DNA from 2 places in the Streptomyces sp. NPDC096324 genome. Region 2 is predicted to be linked to the other one. Evidence: riboswitches for the same ligand, from Rfam matches in the RefSeq annotation. Region 2 holds a riboswitch; the other holds the start of a gene.
The links. Region 2 has a riboswitch for cyclic di-AMP ahead of ACIQ7M_RS17500 (NlpC/P60 family protein). Riboswitches for the same ligand answer to the same signal wherever they lie in the genome.
Positions count from the first base shown of each region.

Region 1: it holds a riboswitch for cyclic di-AMP, as region 2 does, so the genes downstream of both, ACIQ7M_RS02670 (peptidoglycan DD-metalloendopeptidase family protein) here and ACIQ7M_RS17500 (NlpC/P60 family protein) in region 2, are expected to answer to the same signal.

Region 1 is NZ_JBIWFK010000001.1:622,634-630,430, forward strand. It holds gene ACIQ7M_RS02650 (aspartate aminotransferase family protein) at 1-911, shown strand, start outside; gene ACIQ7M_RS02655 (helix-turn-helix domain-containing protein) at 973-1,611, shown strand; gene ACIQ7M_RS02660 (DUF6126 family protein) at 1,641-1,757, shown strand; gene ACIQ7M_RS02665 (tyrosine-protein phosphatase) at 1,784-2,581, opposite strand; cyclic di-AMP (ydaO/yuaA leader) riboswitch at 3,238-3,393, shown strand; gene ACIQ7M_RS02670 (peptidoglycan DD-metalloendopeptidase family protein) at 3,398-4,303, shown strand; gene ACIQ7M_RS02675 (SGNH/GDSL hydrolase family protein) at 4,575-5,360, shown strand; gene ACIQ7M_RS02680 (TetR family transcriptional regulator C-terminal domain-containing protein) at 5,659-6,279, opposite strand; gene ACIQ7M_RS02685 (Glu/Leu/Phe/Val dehydrogenase dimerization domain-containing protein) at 6,483-7,664, opposite strand; gene ACIQ7M_RS02690 (5-guanidino-2-oxopentanoate decarboxylase) at 7,661-7,797, opposite strand, start outside.
Region 2 is NZ_JBIWFK010000006.1:82,331-90,127, reverse strand. It holds gene ACIQ7M_RS17510 (helix-turn-helix transcriptional regulator) at 1-195, opposite strand, end outside; gene ACIQ7M_RS17505 (hypothetical protein) at 420-737, shown strand; gene ACIQ7M_RS17500 (NlpC/P60 family protein) at 797-2,830, opposite strand; cyclic di-AMP (ydaO/yuaA leader) riboswitch at 2,838-3,009, opposite strand; gene ACIQ7M_RS17495 (hypothetical protein) at 3,429-3,659, shown strand; gene ACIQ7M_RS17490 (alpha/beta fold hydrolase) at 3,727-4,473, opposite strand; gene ACIQ7M_RS17485 (hypothetical protein) at 4,574-4,744, opposite strand; gene ACIQ7M_RS17480 (beta-glucanase) at 4,869-5,573, opposite strand; gene ACIQ7M_RS17475 (VOC family protein) at 5,863-6,237, opposite strand; gene ACIQ7M_RS17470 (DinB family protein) at 6,468-7,061, shown strand; gene ACIQ7M_RS17465 (exonuclease domain-containing protein) at 7,216-7,779, opposite strand.

The sequences.
Region 1 (7,797 bases), on a different contig from region 2:
CCCTGTCGGTGAACGGCGAGGACGGCTTCCGCGACGGTTTCGCGCCCCTGCTGCCCGACACCGCCGTCCCGCTCGGCGATCTCGACGCCCTGGCCAGGGAGCTGAAGAAGGGCGACGTCGCCGCGCTCATCGTCGAGCCGATCCAGGGCAAGGGCGTCCACGAGTCCCCGCCGGGATATCTGCGCGCCGCCCAGGAACTGCTGCACCGGCACAAGGCGCTGCTCATCGCGGACGAGGTGCAGACCGGCCTCGGCCGGACCGGGGACTTCTACGCCTACCAGCACGAGGAGGGCGTCGAACCGGACCTGGTGTGTGTCGCCAAGGCGCTCTCCGGCGGCTATGTGCCGGTGGGCGCGACCCTCGGCAAGGACTGGATCTTCAAGAAGGTCTACTCCTCCATGGACCGGGTCCTCGTGCACTCCGCGAGCTTCGGCTCCAACGCGCAGGCCATGGCGGCGGGTCTCGCGGTGCTCTCCGTGATGGAGAACGAGCAGATCGTCGCGAACGCGCGTGTCACCGGAGAGCTGCTGAAGTCCCGGCTGGCGGCCCTGGTCGACCGCTACGAACTGCTCAGCGAGGTGCGCGGGCGGGGACTGATGATCGGCATCGAGTTCGGGCGGCCCGCGTCGCTCAAGCTGCGCAGCCGCTGGACCATGCTCCAGGCCGCGCGCAAGGGGCTGTTCGCGCAGATGGTCGTCGTGCCGCTGCTCCAGCGGCACCGCATCCTCACCCAGGTCTCCGGCGACCACCTGGAGGTGATCAAACTGATCCCGCCGCTGGTCATCGACGAGCGCGACGTCGACCGGTTCGTGGAGGCCTTCACCGCGGTGATGGAGGACGCGCACAACGGCGGCGGGCTGATGTGGGACTTCGGGAAGACACTGGTGAAGCAGGCGGTGGCGAACCGCTGAGGTTCTTTGCCTCTGGGGCAAGAAAATTGCCCCAGGGGCAATTGTTTGGCTCAATGGTTCCATGAGCCCTGCCGATCCAGGGGCGGCCGAAGAGCCGTCCGCCGAGCTGCACGCCGTGGCGCCCCGGCTCCGCGCCCTGCGTCGCGCGGCCTCCCTCACGCTGGAGGCCGCCGCCCGAGCCGCCGCACTCTCGCCGGCCCATCTGTCCCGGCTGGAGACCGGACAACGCCAGCCCTCGCTGCCGATGCTGCTCACGCTGGCCCGTGTCTACGGTACGACGGTCTCCGAACTGCTCGGCGAGGCGGTCCCCGACCGTGACGCGGTCGTACGGGCCGCCGACATGGAACCGGCCCCGGCGGGCGGCTGGACCTACTGGCAGGCGGGCTCCGCGGGCCGCGGCATGCAGGCCCTGCGCGTGCACGTCCCCTACGGTTCCCAGGGTGACATCGTGCGCGTCCACCCGGGCGAGGAGTGGCTGTACGTCCTCGAGGGGCGGCTCAGTCTGCGCCTCGGGGACACCGCGCACGTCCTCGCGCCGGGAGACAGCGCCCACTTCGACTCGCTGACCCCGCACCGCATCGCCGCCGCCGAGCGCGACGGAGCCGATCTCCTCTTCGTACACACCCTGCTGCAGAGCCCCGTCGCCGCGCTGTGCCTCGGCCCGGCGACGGGCCACCCCACCCCGGGAGAGACGTCATGACCGAACCCACAGAACCCCGCCGCCGGTCCATGGAGGACAGGTTCCCGCGCGCCCTGTGGGTGCGGCTGATCATCTACGTCGCCGTCGGCCACCTGTTCGCGGCCTTCATCTACCTGCTCTTCACGCTGGGCGCGCAGAACCAGTAGGCCCGGCCGGTGAGCGTGGCTCCGGGTCAGTCCAGGAGCCGCGCGCGCAGGCGCTCCCGGAGCTCCGGCGTGAGCCCCAGCCCCTGCTCCAGGTAGACCTCGACGCTGCCCCACTTCTCCTCGATCGTGTCGAAGGCGGCTGTCAGGTACTCGGCGCGCGCGTCGAACAGCGGGCTGAGCAGTTCCATGACCTCGGGGGAGTAGGCACCGGCCGAGGAGCCGTTGCGGTGGACCTTGTAACGGCGGTGCGCGGCGTTCGACTCCAGGTAGTCGGTCACGATCGCCTCGCGCTCGACGCCGAGGGCGAGCAGGGTGACCGCGATGGACAGCCCGGCGCGGTCCTTGCCCGCCGCGCAGTGCATCAGCGCGGGCACGCTGTCGTCGGCCAGGGAGTGCAGCACCTGGGCGTGCTCGGCCGTGCGCTCGCTGATGATCGTGCGGTACGAGTTGATCATCCGGTTCGCGGCCTTGCCGTCGCCGAGGAGCCCGCGAAGCTGGTCGATGTCTCCGTCGCGGACCATCTTCCAGAACTCGCTGCCGTCGGCCGGGTCGCTCAGCGGGAGGTTCACGTTCCGCACACCCGGCAGCTCGACGTCCGGGCCCTCCAGCTTCTGGTCCGCGGCGTTGCGGAAGTCGAAGATCGTGTGGAGCCCCAGGGAGGTGAGGAACGCGGCGTCCTCCTCCGTGGCGTGCGCGAGGTGGCCGCTGCGGAACAGCTGCCCGTGGCGCACTCTCCGGCCGTCCGCGGTGGGCAGCCCGCCCACGTCGCGGAAGTTCCGCACTCCGCCGAGCTCGGGCTCGGTCGACGGGACCTGCTGCGTCACGGGGGCTCCTCCCATTCGGCCGCCGGCGTCGCCGGGCTGGACTCGGCGCCGCTCGTCGGCAGTTGTACCGGCTTGCGCTGTCGACGATACGACATGGGTTCCTCGGGCAATGAGTTGTCCACAGGCGGCCTTCTCGCGCACGGAAACCCCTGGAAGCGACCCTCTACAGCCCCATTGAATCGAATAGTCGTTCGATGGGTGCTCGGGGTCGACCCCCGGGTCGGTGGTGCCCTTCCCGTCGCGCGGGGCTTGCGGGTCAATTGAGACGAAATGCCGCATTGAGGGTGTGTCTTTTGTGTGCCGTCTCGCGCGGAGATTTCGGATGTGCCGGATATCCGCCCGCGTCGCATCTGACCCTTCTGTCCGAATAGGCGCCTTCGTTACAACTGGCCCTGGAATAGGGGACCCTGGGGCGAGTCGCGTGAGGAGCGTCATATTCGTGACGATGCGTTGCCGTCCTCATTTCCCAACCCACCAGAAGCTACGGGCGGGTTGAGAGGTCCGGAAGATCGTCACTCCACGGAGGGTGACGGTGATTTCCGCATGGATCAAGAAAGGCGAGCGCACAGAAACCGCCCATAGTTGTCGACGCGCTCTCATCTCGCTTACGTTCTGCCTCAATCCGGACGGACGCCCAATCCTGCCGCCGCCCGGAATCCGCACACTCACCCGTACACGGCAGGAGCGGGGGACCCACAGGTTCCGTGCCTGGTCCGGTCTCCGGAACAGGCTAGGGGTACAGCCGCGCAGAAGCGGCCGGGCATCTCCAGCCCGCACCCGACAGCTCACCCCGCAGGCGCCGGAGAGGAATTCGTCATGCCCGCGAAGGGTAAGCACCGCCGTCCCAAGTCCCTCCGTTTCACCCGCTCGATCGCCGTGGCCGGAACCGGTGGCGCCGCACTCGCGCTGCCGCTGATGGGAGCCACGGGCGCCCAGGCCGCGACGCCGGCCACCGCCGTCGCGCACCACGTAGAGAAGGCCGCGACCGCCGCCCCCGCCGAGAAGTCCGCCAAGACCGGCACGTTCAAGACGTACGCGGTGAAGCGCGGTGACTACCTCTCGAAGATCGCCGACGAGCAGAACGTCGGCGGCGGCTGGAAGAAGATCTACGCGGACAACCGCTCCGCGATCGGCAGCGACCCGTCGCTGATCCACCCCGGTCTGAAGCTGTCGCTCGGCAAGAAGGCCGCCTCCGCCGCCCACGCGGCGACGCAGTCGTCCGCCAAGGCGACCACCTCGGCGAAGCCCGCCCAGGCGACTCCGGCCGCGTCCGACACGGCCGCGTCCGACTCCGCCTCCACCAACAGCTCCTCCGGCTACACCCTGCCGGTCGACAGCAGCAGCGTCGGCACCGGTTACAAGGTGGCGGGCAGCATGTGGTCCAGCGGCTACCACACGGGCGTCGACTTCGTGGTCCCGACCGGCACCACGCTCAAGTCCATCGCGGCGGGCACCGTCGTCTCCGCGGGCTGGGGCGGCGCCTACGGCAACCAGGTCGTCATCCAGCACGCCGACGGCAAGTACTCCCAGTACGCCCACATGTCGTCGCTGTCCGTCTCGGCGGGGCAGACCGTGACCGAGGGGCAGCAGATAGGCCTCTCCGGTGCGACCGGCAACGTGACCGGACCGCACCTGCACTTCGAGATCCGCACCACGCCGGACTACGGCTCCGACATCGACCCGGTCGCGTACCTGCGCTCGCACGGTGTCGCCGTGGGCTGACGCCCCTGCTCCTCCTGCTCCTGACGGCAGGAAGATCTCCGAAGGCCGGACCCCATGATCCCCTGGGTCCGGCCTTCGGTGTTCCCGTGGCGCGGCCTCGGGTCGATCGCTGCGTCAACATCCTTGGCGCGGGCCCTATTCCAGAGTTGACCAATGCTTGGCGAGTGGCTTATCTCACCGTCCGTCAACCCTTCCCTACGGTCGCGTAGCTCACATCAAAAGGTGAATCATGCTTGATGTGGCAGACGATTCGAAGAGTGACAAGAGATCAGTGATCGGGTCGTACGTGGCGGTGGGGGACAGCTTCACCGAGGGCGTCGGCGACCCTGGGCCCGACGGAGCCTTCGTCGGCTGGGCCGACCGGTTCGCGGTACTTCTCGCGGACCGCAGGCCCGAGGGCGATTTCGACTACACCAATCTCGCCGTGCGCGGCAAACTGCTCGACCAGATCGTCGAGTCCCAGCTCCAGAGGGCGAAGGAACTCGGCCCGGACCTGGTCTCGTTCTGCGCCGGCGGCAACGACATCATCCGCCCCGGCACCGACCCCGACGAGGTCGCGGAGCGCTTCGAGCGCGCGATCGCCGACCTCACCTCCGCCGTCGGCACCGTCATGGTGACGACCGGCTTCGACACCCGTGACGTTCCCGTGCTCAAGCATCTGCGCGGCAAGATCGCCACCTACAACGGACATGTGCGGGCCATAGCGGACCGCTACGGCTGTCCCGTGCTCGACCTCTGGTCCCTGAAGACGGTCCAGGACCGGCGGGCCTGGGACGGCGACCGGCTGCACCTCTCGCCCGAGGGGCACACCCGGGTGGCGCTCCGGGCCGGACAGGTGCTCGGCCTCGAGGTCCCGGCCGACCCGGACCAGCCCTGGCCGCCCCTCCCGCCGCGCGGCACGCTGGAGGTGCGCCGCGACAACATCCAGTGGGCGCGCGAGTACCTGGTCCCGTGGATCGGACGGCGACTGCGCGGGGAGTCCTCGGGCGATCACGTCTCGGCCAAGGGAGCCCTGTCCCCGGACGACATCAAGCTGCGCATCGAATCGGTGGCCTGAGCGCCACCGGCCCTGCCGACGGTCCCGGTTCGGTGGGCGTCACGCTCTTTGGCGGCGGCCCGGCTCGGCCGGACGGGACCGACTAGGTCGGCGAGCCCGGACGGGACCGCGTGCCGTCGCCGCGGTCGGGTCAGCCCATGGTGTTCAGGGGCGCCGCGCGCGCTCGGGCGGGATCCGGCCGGGGTCGAGGCTGGGCCGGGGTGGGCCGTGACCCGTGGCCGGGTCGGGGGCCAGGGCCGGAGCGCGTGATCCGGGTCGGTTCATTGCGTTCCGCCTCTGTCCCGCCCCCGCGTGAGCGTCAGCGCACCGCTGCCATCAACGCGGCGCGTTCCAGGCCCAGTTCGCGGGCGAGGGCCTCGTCGGCCCATTCCTGGGTGCGTGCCCGCGACACCGCTCCGGAGTACGCGGTCATCTGGACCGCCAAGCCGTCCAGCAGCGCCGTGAGTCTGAGGACCGCGCTCGTGGGGTCCGGGCAACGGAACTCGCCGGCGGCCACACCCTCCGCGATCACCTCGGTCATGGCGGCCTTCCACTGCCGGTCGAGGTCACGGGTGACCTCACACAGCGCGGGCTCCCGCAGAGCGACCGCCCAGCCCTCGATCCACAGGCGCCAGCCCTTGGCCTGCCCGGTCGGGGCGTACCAGCGCACGGCGGCACGAAGGCGGCGCAGCGCCGTCGTGCGGCGGCCGAGCAGCTTGCGCAGATGGGCGAGGTCGTCCTCGGCGGCGTGGGTGAACGCGGCGGCGACCAGCTTCTCCTTCGTCGAGAAGTGGTAGAGCACCAGCGCGTTGCTCACGCCGAGGGTCGAGGCCACGTCGGCGATCCGTACCGCCGCGACGCCCCGCGCCTCGATCTGTTCGACGGCGGCCCGCAGCAACTCCTCACGCCGCTCCGCCACACTCAACCGGACTCTCGCCACGCGGCAACCCTACACAGCCCTTTCGCCGGAGGCCCCGCGGGAGCGGCGGCGTCCCGGAGCGGCTTCCGCGGACTCCGGCCGGCCCCGCCCGCCGCCGGTCGGCGATCCCGTGGTCGGCCTTGACACGGCCCTCCTCGTGGATACGCGTCACGATCCTCACAGGCACGGGTCACGCGAGCGCGCCGCTCGTCGTGACCGGGTCCTCAGCGGTACCAGCCGAACCGCTCCGCGATGACCGGGAGCCGGTCGGTGACGATGGCGTGGGCGGCGGCCCGCGGGGTCGTGCCGTCGGCCTCCGCGCGCGCGAGCGTCCGGTCGATCAGGGCGCGCATGGAGCGCCGGGTGTGGGCGAACGCCTCGTCCGCGTCGGCGCCGATGTCGCCGAACAGGGTCCACCACCACCACGCGTTCGTACCGGAGTTGACCACGACGTCCGGCAGGACGGTGATCCCGCGCGCGGCGAGCAGTTCCTCCGCGTCCGCGAGGACGGGCATGTTGGCGGCCTCGACGATCCAACGGGCCGTGATCTCCCGCTGGTTCGCCGTGTCGATCGCGTACGAGACCGCGGCGGGCACCAGTACCTCGGCATCGGCGGACAGCCAGGCGTCACCGGGGAGTTCGCGGTCGTCCGGGCGCAGCACCGCGCGGTCGACCGTCCCGTACGCGTCCCGTGCCGCGAGCAGTGCCTCGATGTCGAGGCCGTCCGGGTTCGCGATGGTTCCCTTGATGTCGGCGACGGCCACGACCTTGAGTCCCGCCCGTGCGAGGAAGCGCGCGGTGGCCCCGCCCATGGTGCCGAGTCCCTGCACGGCGACGCGCGTTCCCGCGTACGGGGTACCGGCCCGGTCCAGCGCGGCGAGCGCCGACTCGGCGACCCCGCAGCCGCCGACCAGTTCGTCGAGGCCGATGCCGTCCACCTCGACCGAGAAGGCGTCCGCGAGCCGCCGCCGGGCCGCCGCCTCGTCGTCGAGCAGCGGGTACACGGCCTGGATCGACGAGACGAGGCCCGCCTCCGCGGCGGCCCGGTCGACCAGGTCCTGGCTGAGCCCGAGATCCTCGCCGGTGGTCCAGAAGCTCTCGATGTAGGGCCGCATGGCGCGCAGATAGCGCACCAGCAGTCCGTACGCCGCCGGGTCCTGGGGATCGCAGTCGATCCCGCCCTTGGCCCCGCCCAGCGGGATGTACCGGCCCTCGGGGTTGTAGTGCAGCGCCTCTTTCATGGTCATGCCGCGGGCGAGCCCGGTGACCTCCTCCAGCGTGCAGCCGGGCCGCATCCGCAGACCGCCGCTGGAGACGCCCCGCACGAGACGGTCGACGACGAGGAACCCCGGACGGCCGGTGACATGATCCGTCCAGGTGAGCGTCATCAGGGGGGCGGCGGTCATCGGGTCTCCTCGGGGACGGCGATCAGGGTGGGGCCGGGGGTGCGCAGCGCCTCGGCGAGCGCGGCGCCCAGCTCCTCCGGGCTGTACGCGTGCGTGCCCTGTCCTCCGTAGGCGCGGGCCAGGGCGGGCAGGT
Region 2 (7,797 bases):
CTGCCGCACCTGGGACAGCATCCCGGCGTCGAGGAGACGGTCGCACTGCGCGTACACCTGCGCGTGCGGCACCGACCAGAAGGGCGCGACCGTCCGCGCCGCCTCCCCCTTCACGTCGTACGCGCTGGCCTCGCCCAGCTTGTCGATGATGCCGAGGACGAGGTACGAGGCGGTGGTCAACCTAGCGTCAGCCATGGGGCGACGGTATCGCCACGCGATCACCGCGCGGCAGGCACCGCGGGGTCCGGCCGCCGCCGGGCACCCTCCGCACGGCGGGCTCCGCCGAACACGCGGTCGCGCCGCGTCGGGCGCCGCCCGACGCGAAGAAGATCCGGGTGCCCGGCACAATGCGGGGTATACGGGCGATCACACAACCGACCGCACTTCAGGCCCTCGCGCCGGCCGCACTAGGAGTTCCTGTGACCACCTACGTCATCACCGTTCCCGGGACGTTCGTCCACGGCCTCCCGGACGCCTCCCGTGCCGACGTGGAGCGCAGGCTTCGCCCGCAGGACCCGCAGAACACGGACCTGGGCGAGACCGAGGAGCTGAGCCTGCTCTCCGTCGACGAGGACAACAGGTTCTCCGTCCGGCTCGAGGTCGAGGCGGCGGACCGCAGAAGCGCCGAGGCCGAGGCCGTACGGCTCGTCTCCGGCGCGCTCCTGGACAGCGGTCTGACCGCGGACGACGCGCCGCTCGGACCCGCCGCGGTCACGGGCATCGACAGCGAGTTCTGACGGCGGTACGTCCTGGACGTACCCGGCACCGGGTACGTCCAGGACGGCCGGACCGGGGCTCAGGCCGGGCGTACGACGCTGTGGACGGCCGCCCGTCCGGCGTAGTCGACCGACTCCTCGCTGATCCGCGCTCCGGGACTCGGCGCGTGGACCATCATGCCGTCACCCACGTAGAGACCCACGTGGCTCACGTTGGCGTGGAAGAAGACCAGGTCACCCGGCTGGATGGCACTGAGGTCGACCGCCGCGCCGGCCTGCGCCTGGTCCTGCGTCGCACGGGGGAGCATGACTCCCGCGCTCTTCCAGGCCGCCTGGGTGAGACCGGAGGGGTCGTACGAACCGGGTCCGGACGCTCCCCACACGCACGGGCTGCCGATCTGGGCGCGGGCGAAGGCGACCGCCTCGGCGGCTCTGCTGTCGTGTCCGACGACCGGCGGGGCGGCGGCCCCGGCTCCCGCACCGGCGACGAGGCTGTCGATGTCGAACCCCGGGTTCGTGCCGGCGGCCCCGGGAGCGGCGGGCCACGCCTGCTGGTTGCCGCTGGGCCGCAACGACTGCCGCCAGGCGTCGTCGGCCGACGGGGGCGCCGGCTGGTTCGCGGGGGGCATCGGCGCCGACTGATAGGCGGCCGGACCCGGCGCGGCCTCGTACGCGGGCTGCTGCGGCACCGGCTCGCTCACCGGAGGCATCGGCGCCGGCTGATAGGCGGCGGAGGGCGGGGCCGGCTCGTACGCCGGAGGCTGCGGCACCGGCTCGCTCATCGGGGGCATCGGGGCAGGCTGGTACCCGCTGGGACGCGTCGGCTTCTCGTACGAGAGCGGCAGGAGCACCGACGTGTACTCGGGGGCCGGGGCGGGCGCTTCGTACCCGCGGGGCAGGATGACCGCCTTGGGCTGGGCGGCCGGCGGCGCCGGCTCGTACGCCCGGGGCATGGAGCCCGTGTCGAAGACCTCGGGCACGACCTCGTACGGCGTCGGCTGGGGCGCGGCCTGGAACGCACCGGTCTGCGCGGCGGACGGGAAGGAGCCCGTCTGACCGACGGACGGGAAGGTGCCCGTCCGAGCCGCGGACGGGAACGCTGCGGTCTGCGGAGCCGCCGGGAAAGCCGTGGGCTGAGCGACCGACGGGAACGAACCCGTCTGGCCGACCTGCGGGAAGGTACCGGTCTGGGCGACCGAGGGGAACGTGCCCGTCTGGGCGGCGGACGGGAACGCGGCCGTCTGCGGAGCCGCCGGGAACGCGGTGGGCTGAGCGGGCGAAGCGAACGAACCAGTCTGGGCGACGGACGGGAAGGTACCGGTCTGGGCGACGGACGGGAAGGAACCCGTCTGACCGACCGAGGGGAACGAGCCGGTCTGACCGACCGCCGGGAACGAACCGGTCTGCGGGGCCGTCGGCTGGTACTCGATGGCCGGCATCTGCGCCACGGGCATGCCCTGCCGTGCCATGTGCCGCGCCATCAGCTCCCGCGCGACGGCGAGCTTGCGCCGGGCGCTCTGCTTCTTGACGTGCGGCGAGGACTGCTGCGACGCGGCGGCCGGAACGGCCCCCGCGCGAAGCCCCGCACGGACCACCACATCGGATCCCGGCGCCGCCGTGGCACCGCCGGCCGGGAGCGCGGCCACCGGACCGGCGGTCAGTTCCAGCGCGGGCCGCGCACCCGGCTCCGAAGCCGGACCGGCGGTCAGCTCCAGCACCGGGGCAGCCGTCAACTCGGCCACAGGACGTACGAGTTGTTCCAGCTCGTAGATCGTCGGAAGGTCCGACGAGGAGCCCTTGGACCCCTTCGCACCCGCCTTCGGACGGACGGCCGCGCCGCCACGCTCCGGCTGCCTGTCGGCCGGAAGCGCGGCCGGAGCCGAGGGCCCGAACCGGGAACGCGCCCCGTCGAACCACTGGCGCATCAGGTCGTCCTGGGCCGCGTCGGAGACTCCGCTCCCCTGACCGGCGTTCCGTCGGCCCGGCCTGCGGTTGGAGTTCGCCAGGGCGCGGGTCCCGTTGAAGTTACCGGTGGCGAGCTCCGCCTGGTCGTAGAGGGACGAGAGTCGTCGGGCGACTTCTTCGCCGCTGGGCGGGGTGCGTTCCGGCGCCATGGAGGGGTGCTCCTTCCGTCGTCCGCCTACCGGGTTAGCTGTCGGGTTCGGGCGGACGATTCCGGAAGGTATGCCCTACGGCCCCTGCCCCGAAAGGCAGTTGACCGATTCACCCCAGGTTCGGTGGGTCCCCGGCTCCCGCTGCCACGAGGACAGGCAGGACTCGGCGGAGGCCGCACCGCCCGGCGAGCTTCGCCGGAGGGAGTCGGGCGGCCTGGTCGCCAACTTAGCGATGGTGTGCACCCGATGTGAAGATCCACGCCCCAGATGTCCGATACGTTTTCGTGACCTTCATCGCACCACCCCGCAGCGCGACCGTGAGGACACGGGCCGTACTCGAAAAGGCGGCTGAGCACGGCCGTTGGCACATTCGAGGCCGGCACCCGGTCCGGAGCCGCGGCTCACACGTCCAGCCAACCCTGATGTGTCGAAAGTGTGCACAGAACTGGCGTTCCCTGGCGTGTCGTTCGACATCGACGGCGCCCATTGGTCACACCTTGACCGGTTCTGGCCGAGCTGACCGGATCACCGCTGCGACCACCCGTCGGCCGTACCGTCGAAGCACGTCAGACCACGAGAGCGAGTCGAGGATCCCCACGTGCACGATGCGCCGATCTATGCCCAACTGATCTCCGAACGCGGTGACATACCGACACTCGTGCGAAGCGAAGCACGTCGGCTGCAACGCGACTTCGAGTGGATCCTGAGCTGGGATCCGTCGACGGGCGCCCCGCTTCCCTCGTCCGCCGCACGACCGGCGTCCGGTAAGCGCCGCGCCTTCTCCCCCACCCCCGACCCCGACGACCGACTCGACACACCGGGCTCCTGACGGCCGACCCCAGGACGTCCGGGGCGTGTCCGCGAGGCCTCACCCGCCCGGCGACGCCCGGGACGGGCTAGAGAACGCCGGGCTCTCCGCCCGGCCGTTCGGCGGGGAGCGGGTCGAGTCCACCGCCGATCCGGGTCACCAGCTCGGCGACCGTCGCGCCCGTGGTCCGATGCCAGGTCCGCGCGCGGCGGAGCATCGCGTGGTCTCCGCCGGCGACCCGCACGGCGCTCGCGGAGGAACCCGCCTCCGCGGCCCGGCGGACGAGGGCGAACGACTCCACGGGGTCGGTGATGCGGTCCCGGTCTCCGTGCAGCACGATCACGCGTTTGTCCCGGAGGTGGGCCACCGGCTCACCCTCCGGGCACCACGGCGCCAGTGCCACCACGGCCCGGACCTGGGGTGCGGCCGCGGCCCGCAGAGCGGCGCGCCCGCCCATGGAGTGGCCCACGAGCACGACCGGCACGTCCCCCACCAGAGCGGCGAGTTCGTCCAGTGCCAGCAGAACGTCGGCGACGGGGTCCGCGTCCACGCCGTTCCATCCCCGGTGGCGGTAGCGCACCTGCCCGACGAACGTGCCCTCGTCCGGCAGGGCCCGTGTCACGGAGCGGACGAACGGCCGCATCCGGGCGCGTGCCAGGTTCCACGGCCGCAACGGGGCCTTGCTGTCGGCGGTGCCGCCGTGAAGGATCAGTACGGCCGCACGCGCCGGTTCCCCGTCCCGACGAGGGGCGCGGCAGGGCCGCAGCGCCACGGAGGCGCCGGCCTCCCCGGACCGGGACACATCGTCGGCGGACATCCGCACAGAACCTCGCATGACACCTCTCCACCCACCCGCGCTTCGTCCATGCCTCGCACCGGACCGTGAGGAGGATCGTCTCACCGGCCACGGACCCGCCCCAAGCTCAGTCCGTGGCTCACTCCGTGGGCTCGGGCCGCGCGCGGTAGCCATTGCGCCATTCCTGGTAGAAACGCCAGAGGCGGGCCGCCTGCGGGCAGCGTCCCGACTCCCGTTGGCACGTGCGGCAGTTGCCGACGTGACTGACGTAGGCGGACTCGGGGGCGTCCCCCGGTTTCGGATTCGGCATGGCCCTCGGCACCCGTCGGTGCGACGCGCACGGGCGCGGCGTCGCTTCTGATGCCGTACTTCCGCGCCGAGGGCCCCGGCGGATGCACCTGCCCGGCTGCATCTGCCGAGGCCCCGCTCCGGCGTCAGTCGAGGACGTCGGCCTCGTACTCCTCCGCCGCGGGGAACGGTCTGCCGACCGGGGGCCTGCGGACCGCCAGCCGGGCCACCTCGAAGTCCATCTCGGAGGCCTCGGGAGGCGGCGGTGGGTGGTAACGCCCCGCGCAGACGGAGAGGTTGACGATGAGATAGGCGTGCCAGGATCTGCCCACTCCGCGCCGGTCGTCGAAGGCCCGGACGCCGTTGACCCACCACACGACACGGAGGGCGCCGAGCTCGACCACGAGGTCGACCCAGGCACCCGGCTGGATGGCGTGGTTCCGGTAGTAGCGGTGGGTGTTGCGTACGTGGTTGGACAGTTCCAGCAGGTCGGGGTTGTCGGGGTGGTACTCGAAGACGTCGATCTCCTGACCGCCGTCCCGCCACGTCCAGATCGCCGGCCAGGCCCCCGTCACCGTCGGCAGCTTGACCCGTGCCTCCAGCACGTCGCCCGTGCGGACCATGAACCCGTCCGCGCTGCCCTCGGTGGTGAGCAGGCCCGCGTCCCAGTCGCCGTCCGGACGCCGGGTCGCCCGGAAGCGGCCTGTCCGGCTGTAGGACGGGTCGGTGACCAGATGGTCGAGTTTGCCGTCGTCCGGGTTGACCGGACCGCCGTCGGGATAGGCCCAGGAATGGCCCGCGACCCATTGGCGAGTCGAGGCGAAATCCGCCGTGAAGACGACATCGGACACGCGGCACTCCTCGATGACGGCGTTTCGCGAACGTCCAGGTTCTCCCCAAGCCTGCGACATCCACGCCCTGTTCGTCCCAACCCGCCACAAAACAACCCATCGGGGTGAACCGGTCGTACTCCGGCGCGCGGCACCTGTCGCGTACCGCTCGCTGACGCCTGCGCCTGCGCCCCGCGCCCCGCGCGAATGCGGATCGCATCGCGACACACGCTCCACCCACCACCGACCGGTTCGGCCGGGCTGCCCGGCCGGGCGCCGCATGACGCGGCCCCGACCGGGCTCCGTCCGGTTACAGGTACGGGCGGGTGATCAACTCGATGGCGTGGCCGGCCGGGTCCTTGAAGTAGACCCCACGGCCGCCGTGTTCGTCGTTGATCTCCCCCGGGCGCCGCATCTGCGGGTCGGCCCAGTGCTCGACGCCGTCGGCGCGGAGCCGTCGGTACGCGCGGTCGAACAGTTCGTCGTCGATCAGGAACGCATAGTGCTGCATCTGGATGTCCACCGGGGGCTCGGCGAACTGCAGCAGCACGCCGTCCGTGAGCTGGACATTGGTGAACGGCCCCCAGGACGGCGCTTCCGGCAGTTCCAGCAGCTCCCGGAAGAAGCGTGCCGACGCGCGGCGGTCCTTGGCTGCGACGATGGTGTGATTGAAGGTGACTGTCATACGGCTTACCTCAGCGGTGCTCGACACGGAAGACGGACTCGCGGTGCACAAGCGCTGGGAGGTCCACGTGCCGGACTGGGGCGATGCCCGCGGCACAGCCGCCGCGCGATCAGCCCTCCGCCGGATTGCCCGTCCGTGTGTGGCGAGATGCCGGTCCGGTGTTCACGCCGGTGACGGTACTTGATCGGACCGACCACGACAACGCCCCGGGGAGCGGCAGACTGGACGCCATGACTTCACCGGATGCCAAGGCCGATCTCCACCGCTATCTGCAGTCGGCTCGTGACGCCCTGATCTGGAAGCTCGACGGTCTCTCGGAGTACGACATCCGCCGACCGTTCACCCCGACCGGGACCAACCTCCTCGGTCTCGTCAAACACGTGGCCGGCGTGGAACTGGGCTACCTCGGCGACACCTTCGGACGGCCGTCGGGCGAGCCGCTGCCCTGGCTGGAGCACGCCCAGGAGACGAACGGCGACATGTGGGCCGCCGCCGACGAGACGCGCGGGTTCATCGTGGGGCTCTACCGCCGGGCCTGGGCCCACGCGGACGCGACGATCGAGGCGCTGCCGCTGGAGACGACCGGCACGGTGCCGTGGTGGCCCGCCGGGAAGAACGAGGTGACGTTGCATCACGCGGTCGTCCGCGTGATCGCCGACACCCAGCGGCACGCCGGGCACGCCGACATCATCCGCGAACTCATGGACGGATCGGCCGGGTTGAGCGAGGACAACGACAGTCTGATGCCGGGCGACGCGGCGTGGTGGGAGGACTATCGGGCGCGGCTCGAACAGGCGGCCCGGGACGCCGGCAAGAACGCCTGACACCGGATCCCGATCCACCGGAACGGCTTCGGGTGACCGGGTGAGCGACGCGGGGCCGATCCACCGGAGCGACCTCCCGGCACGAGACCGTCAGGCCCCCGATCCCGATCCACCGGAACGGCCCCGGGTGACCGGATGAGTCACGCGGGCCGGTTCAGACGCCGGGCCAGGCCCCGCGTCCCGCCAGATCGAGGACGAGCGCGGCGATGTTCCACGCGTCGTCGTCGCCCCGGTGATGCCGTCCCTCCAGGGGCAGTTCGGCGAGGCGCAGGGCCTGCGCCATCCCGGGCCGTCTCCGCAGCCCGTGGGCGTCGGTGAAGACCGCCTTGGCGTTGGTGTGCCGGCGCCCGAAGGGGTACGGAGTCGCCGTGGCGGCGCACTGACGGGTGAACTGATGGCGGTCGTAGTCGCCCCAGCTGGCCCACGGCCGCTCCCCCGTACGATGCAGCGCGGCCAACTCCCGGCAGGCCTCGGCGAATCCGAGCCCCTGCTCGACCTCGCCCTGCGTCAGCCCGGTGAGTTCGGTGCAGAACGCGCTGACGGTCGACCGCGCGGGCTTGACCAGAAGGCGGTGCTTCGCCACCCGGACGCCCTCGTCCAGGTCGACGACCGTCAGACCGATCTCGATGATCTCGCTGACCGCTCCGGCCGGAGCCTCCCCTTCCCAGCAGGTCGCCTCGACATCGACGACATTCAACAATCCCCCCGCATGTGTCATGCGAGCGAGCGTAGGACG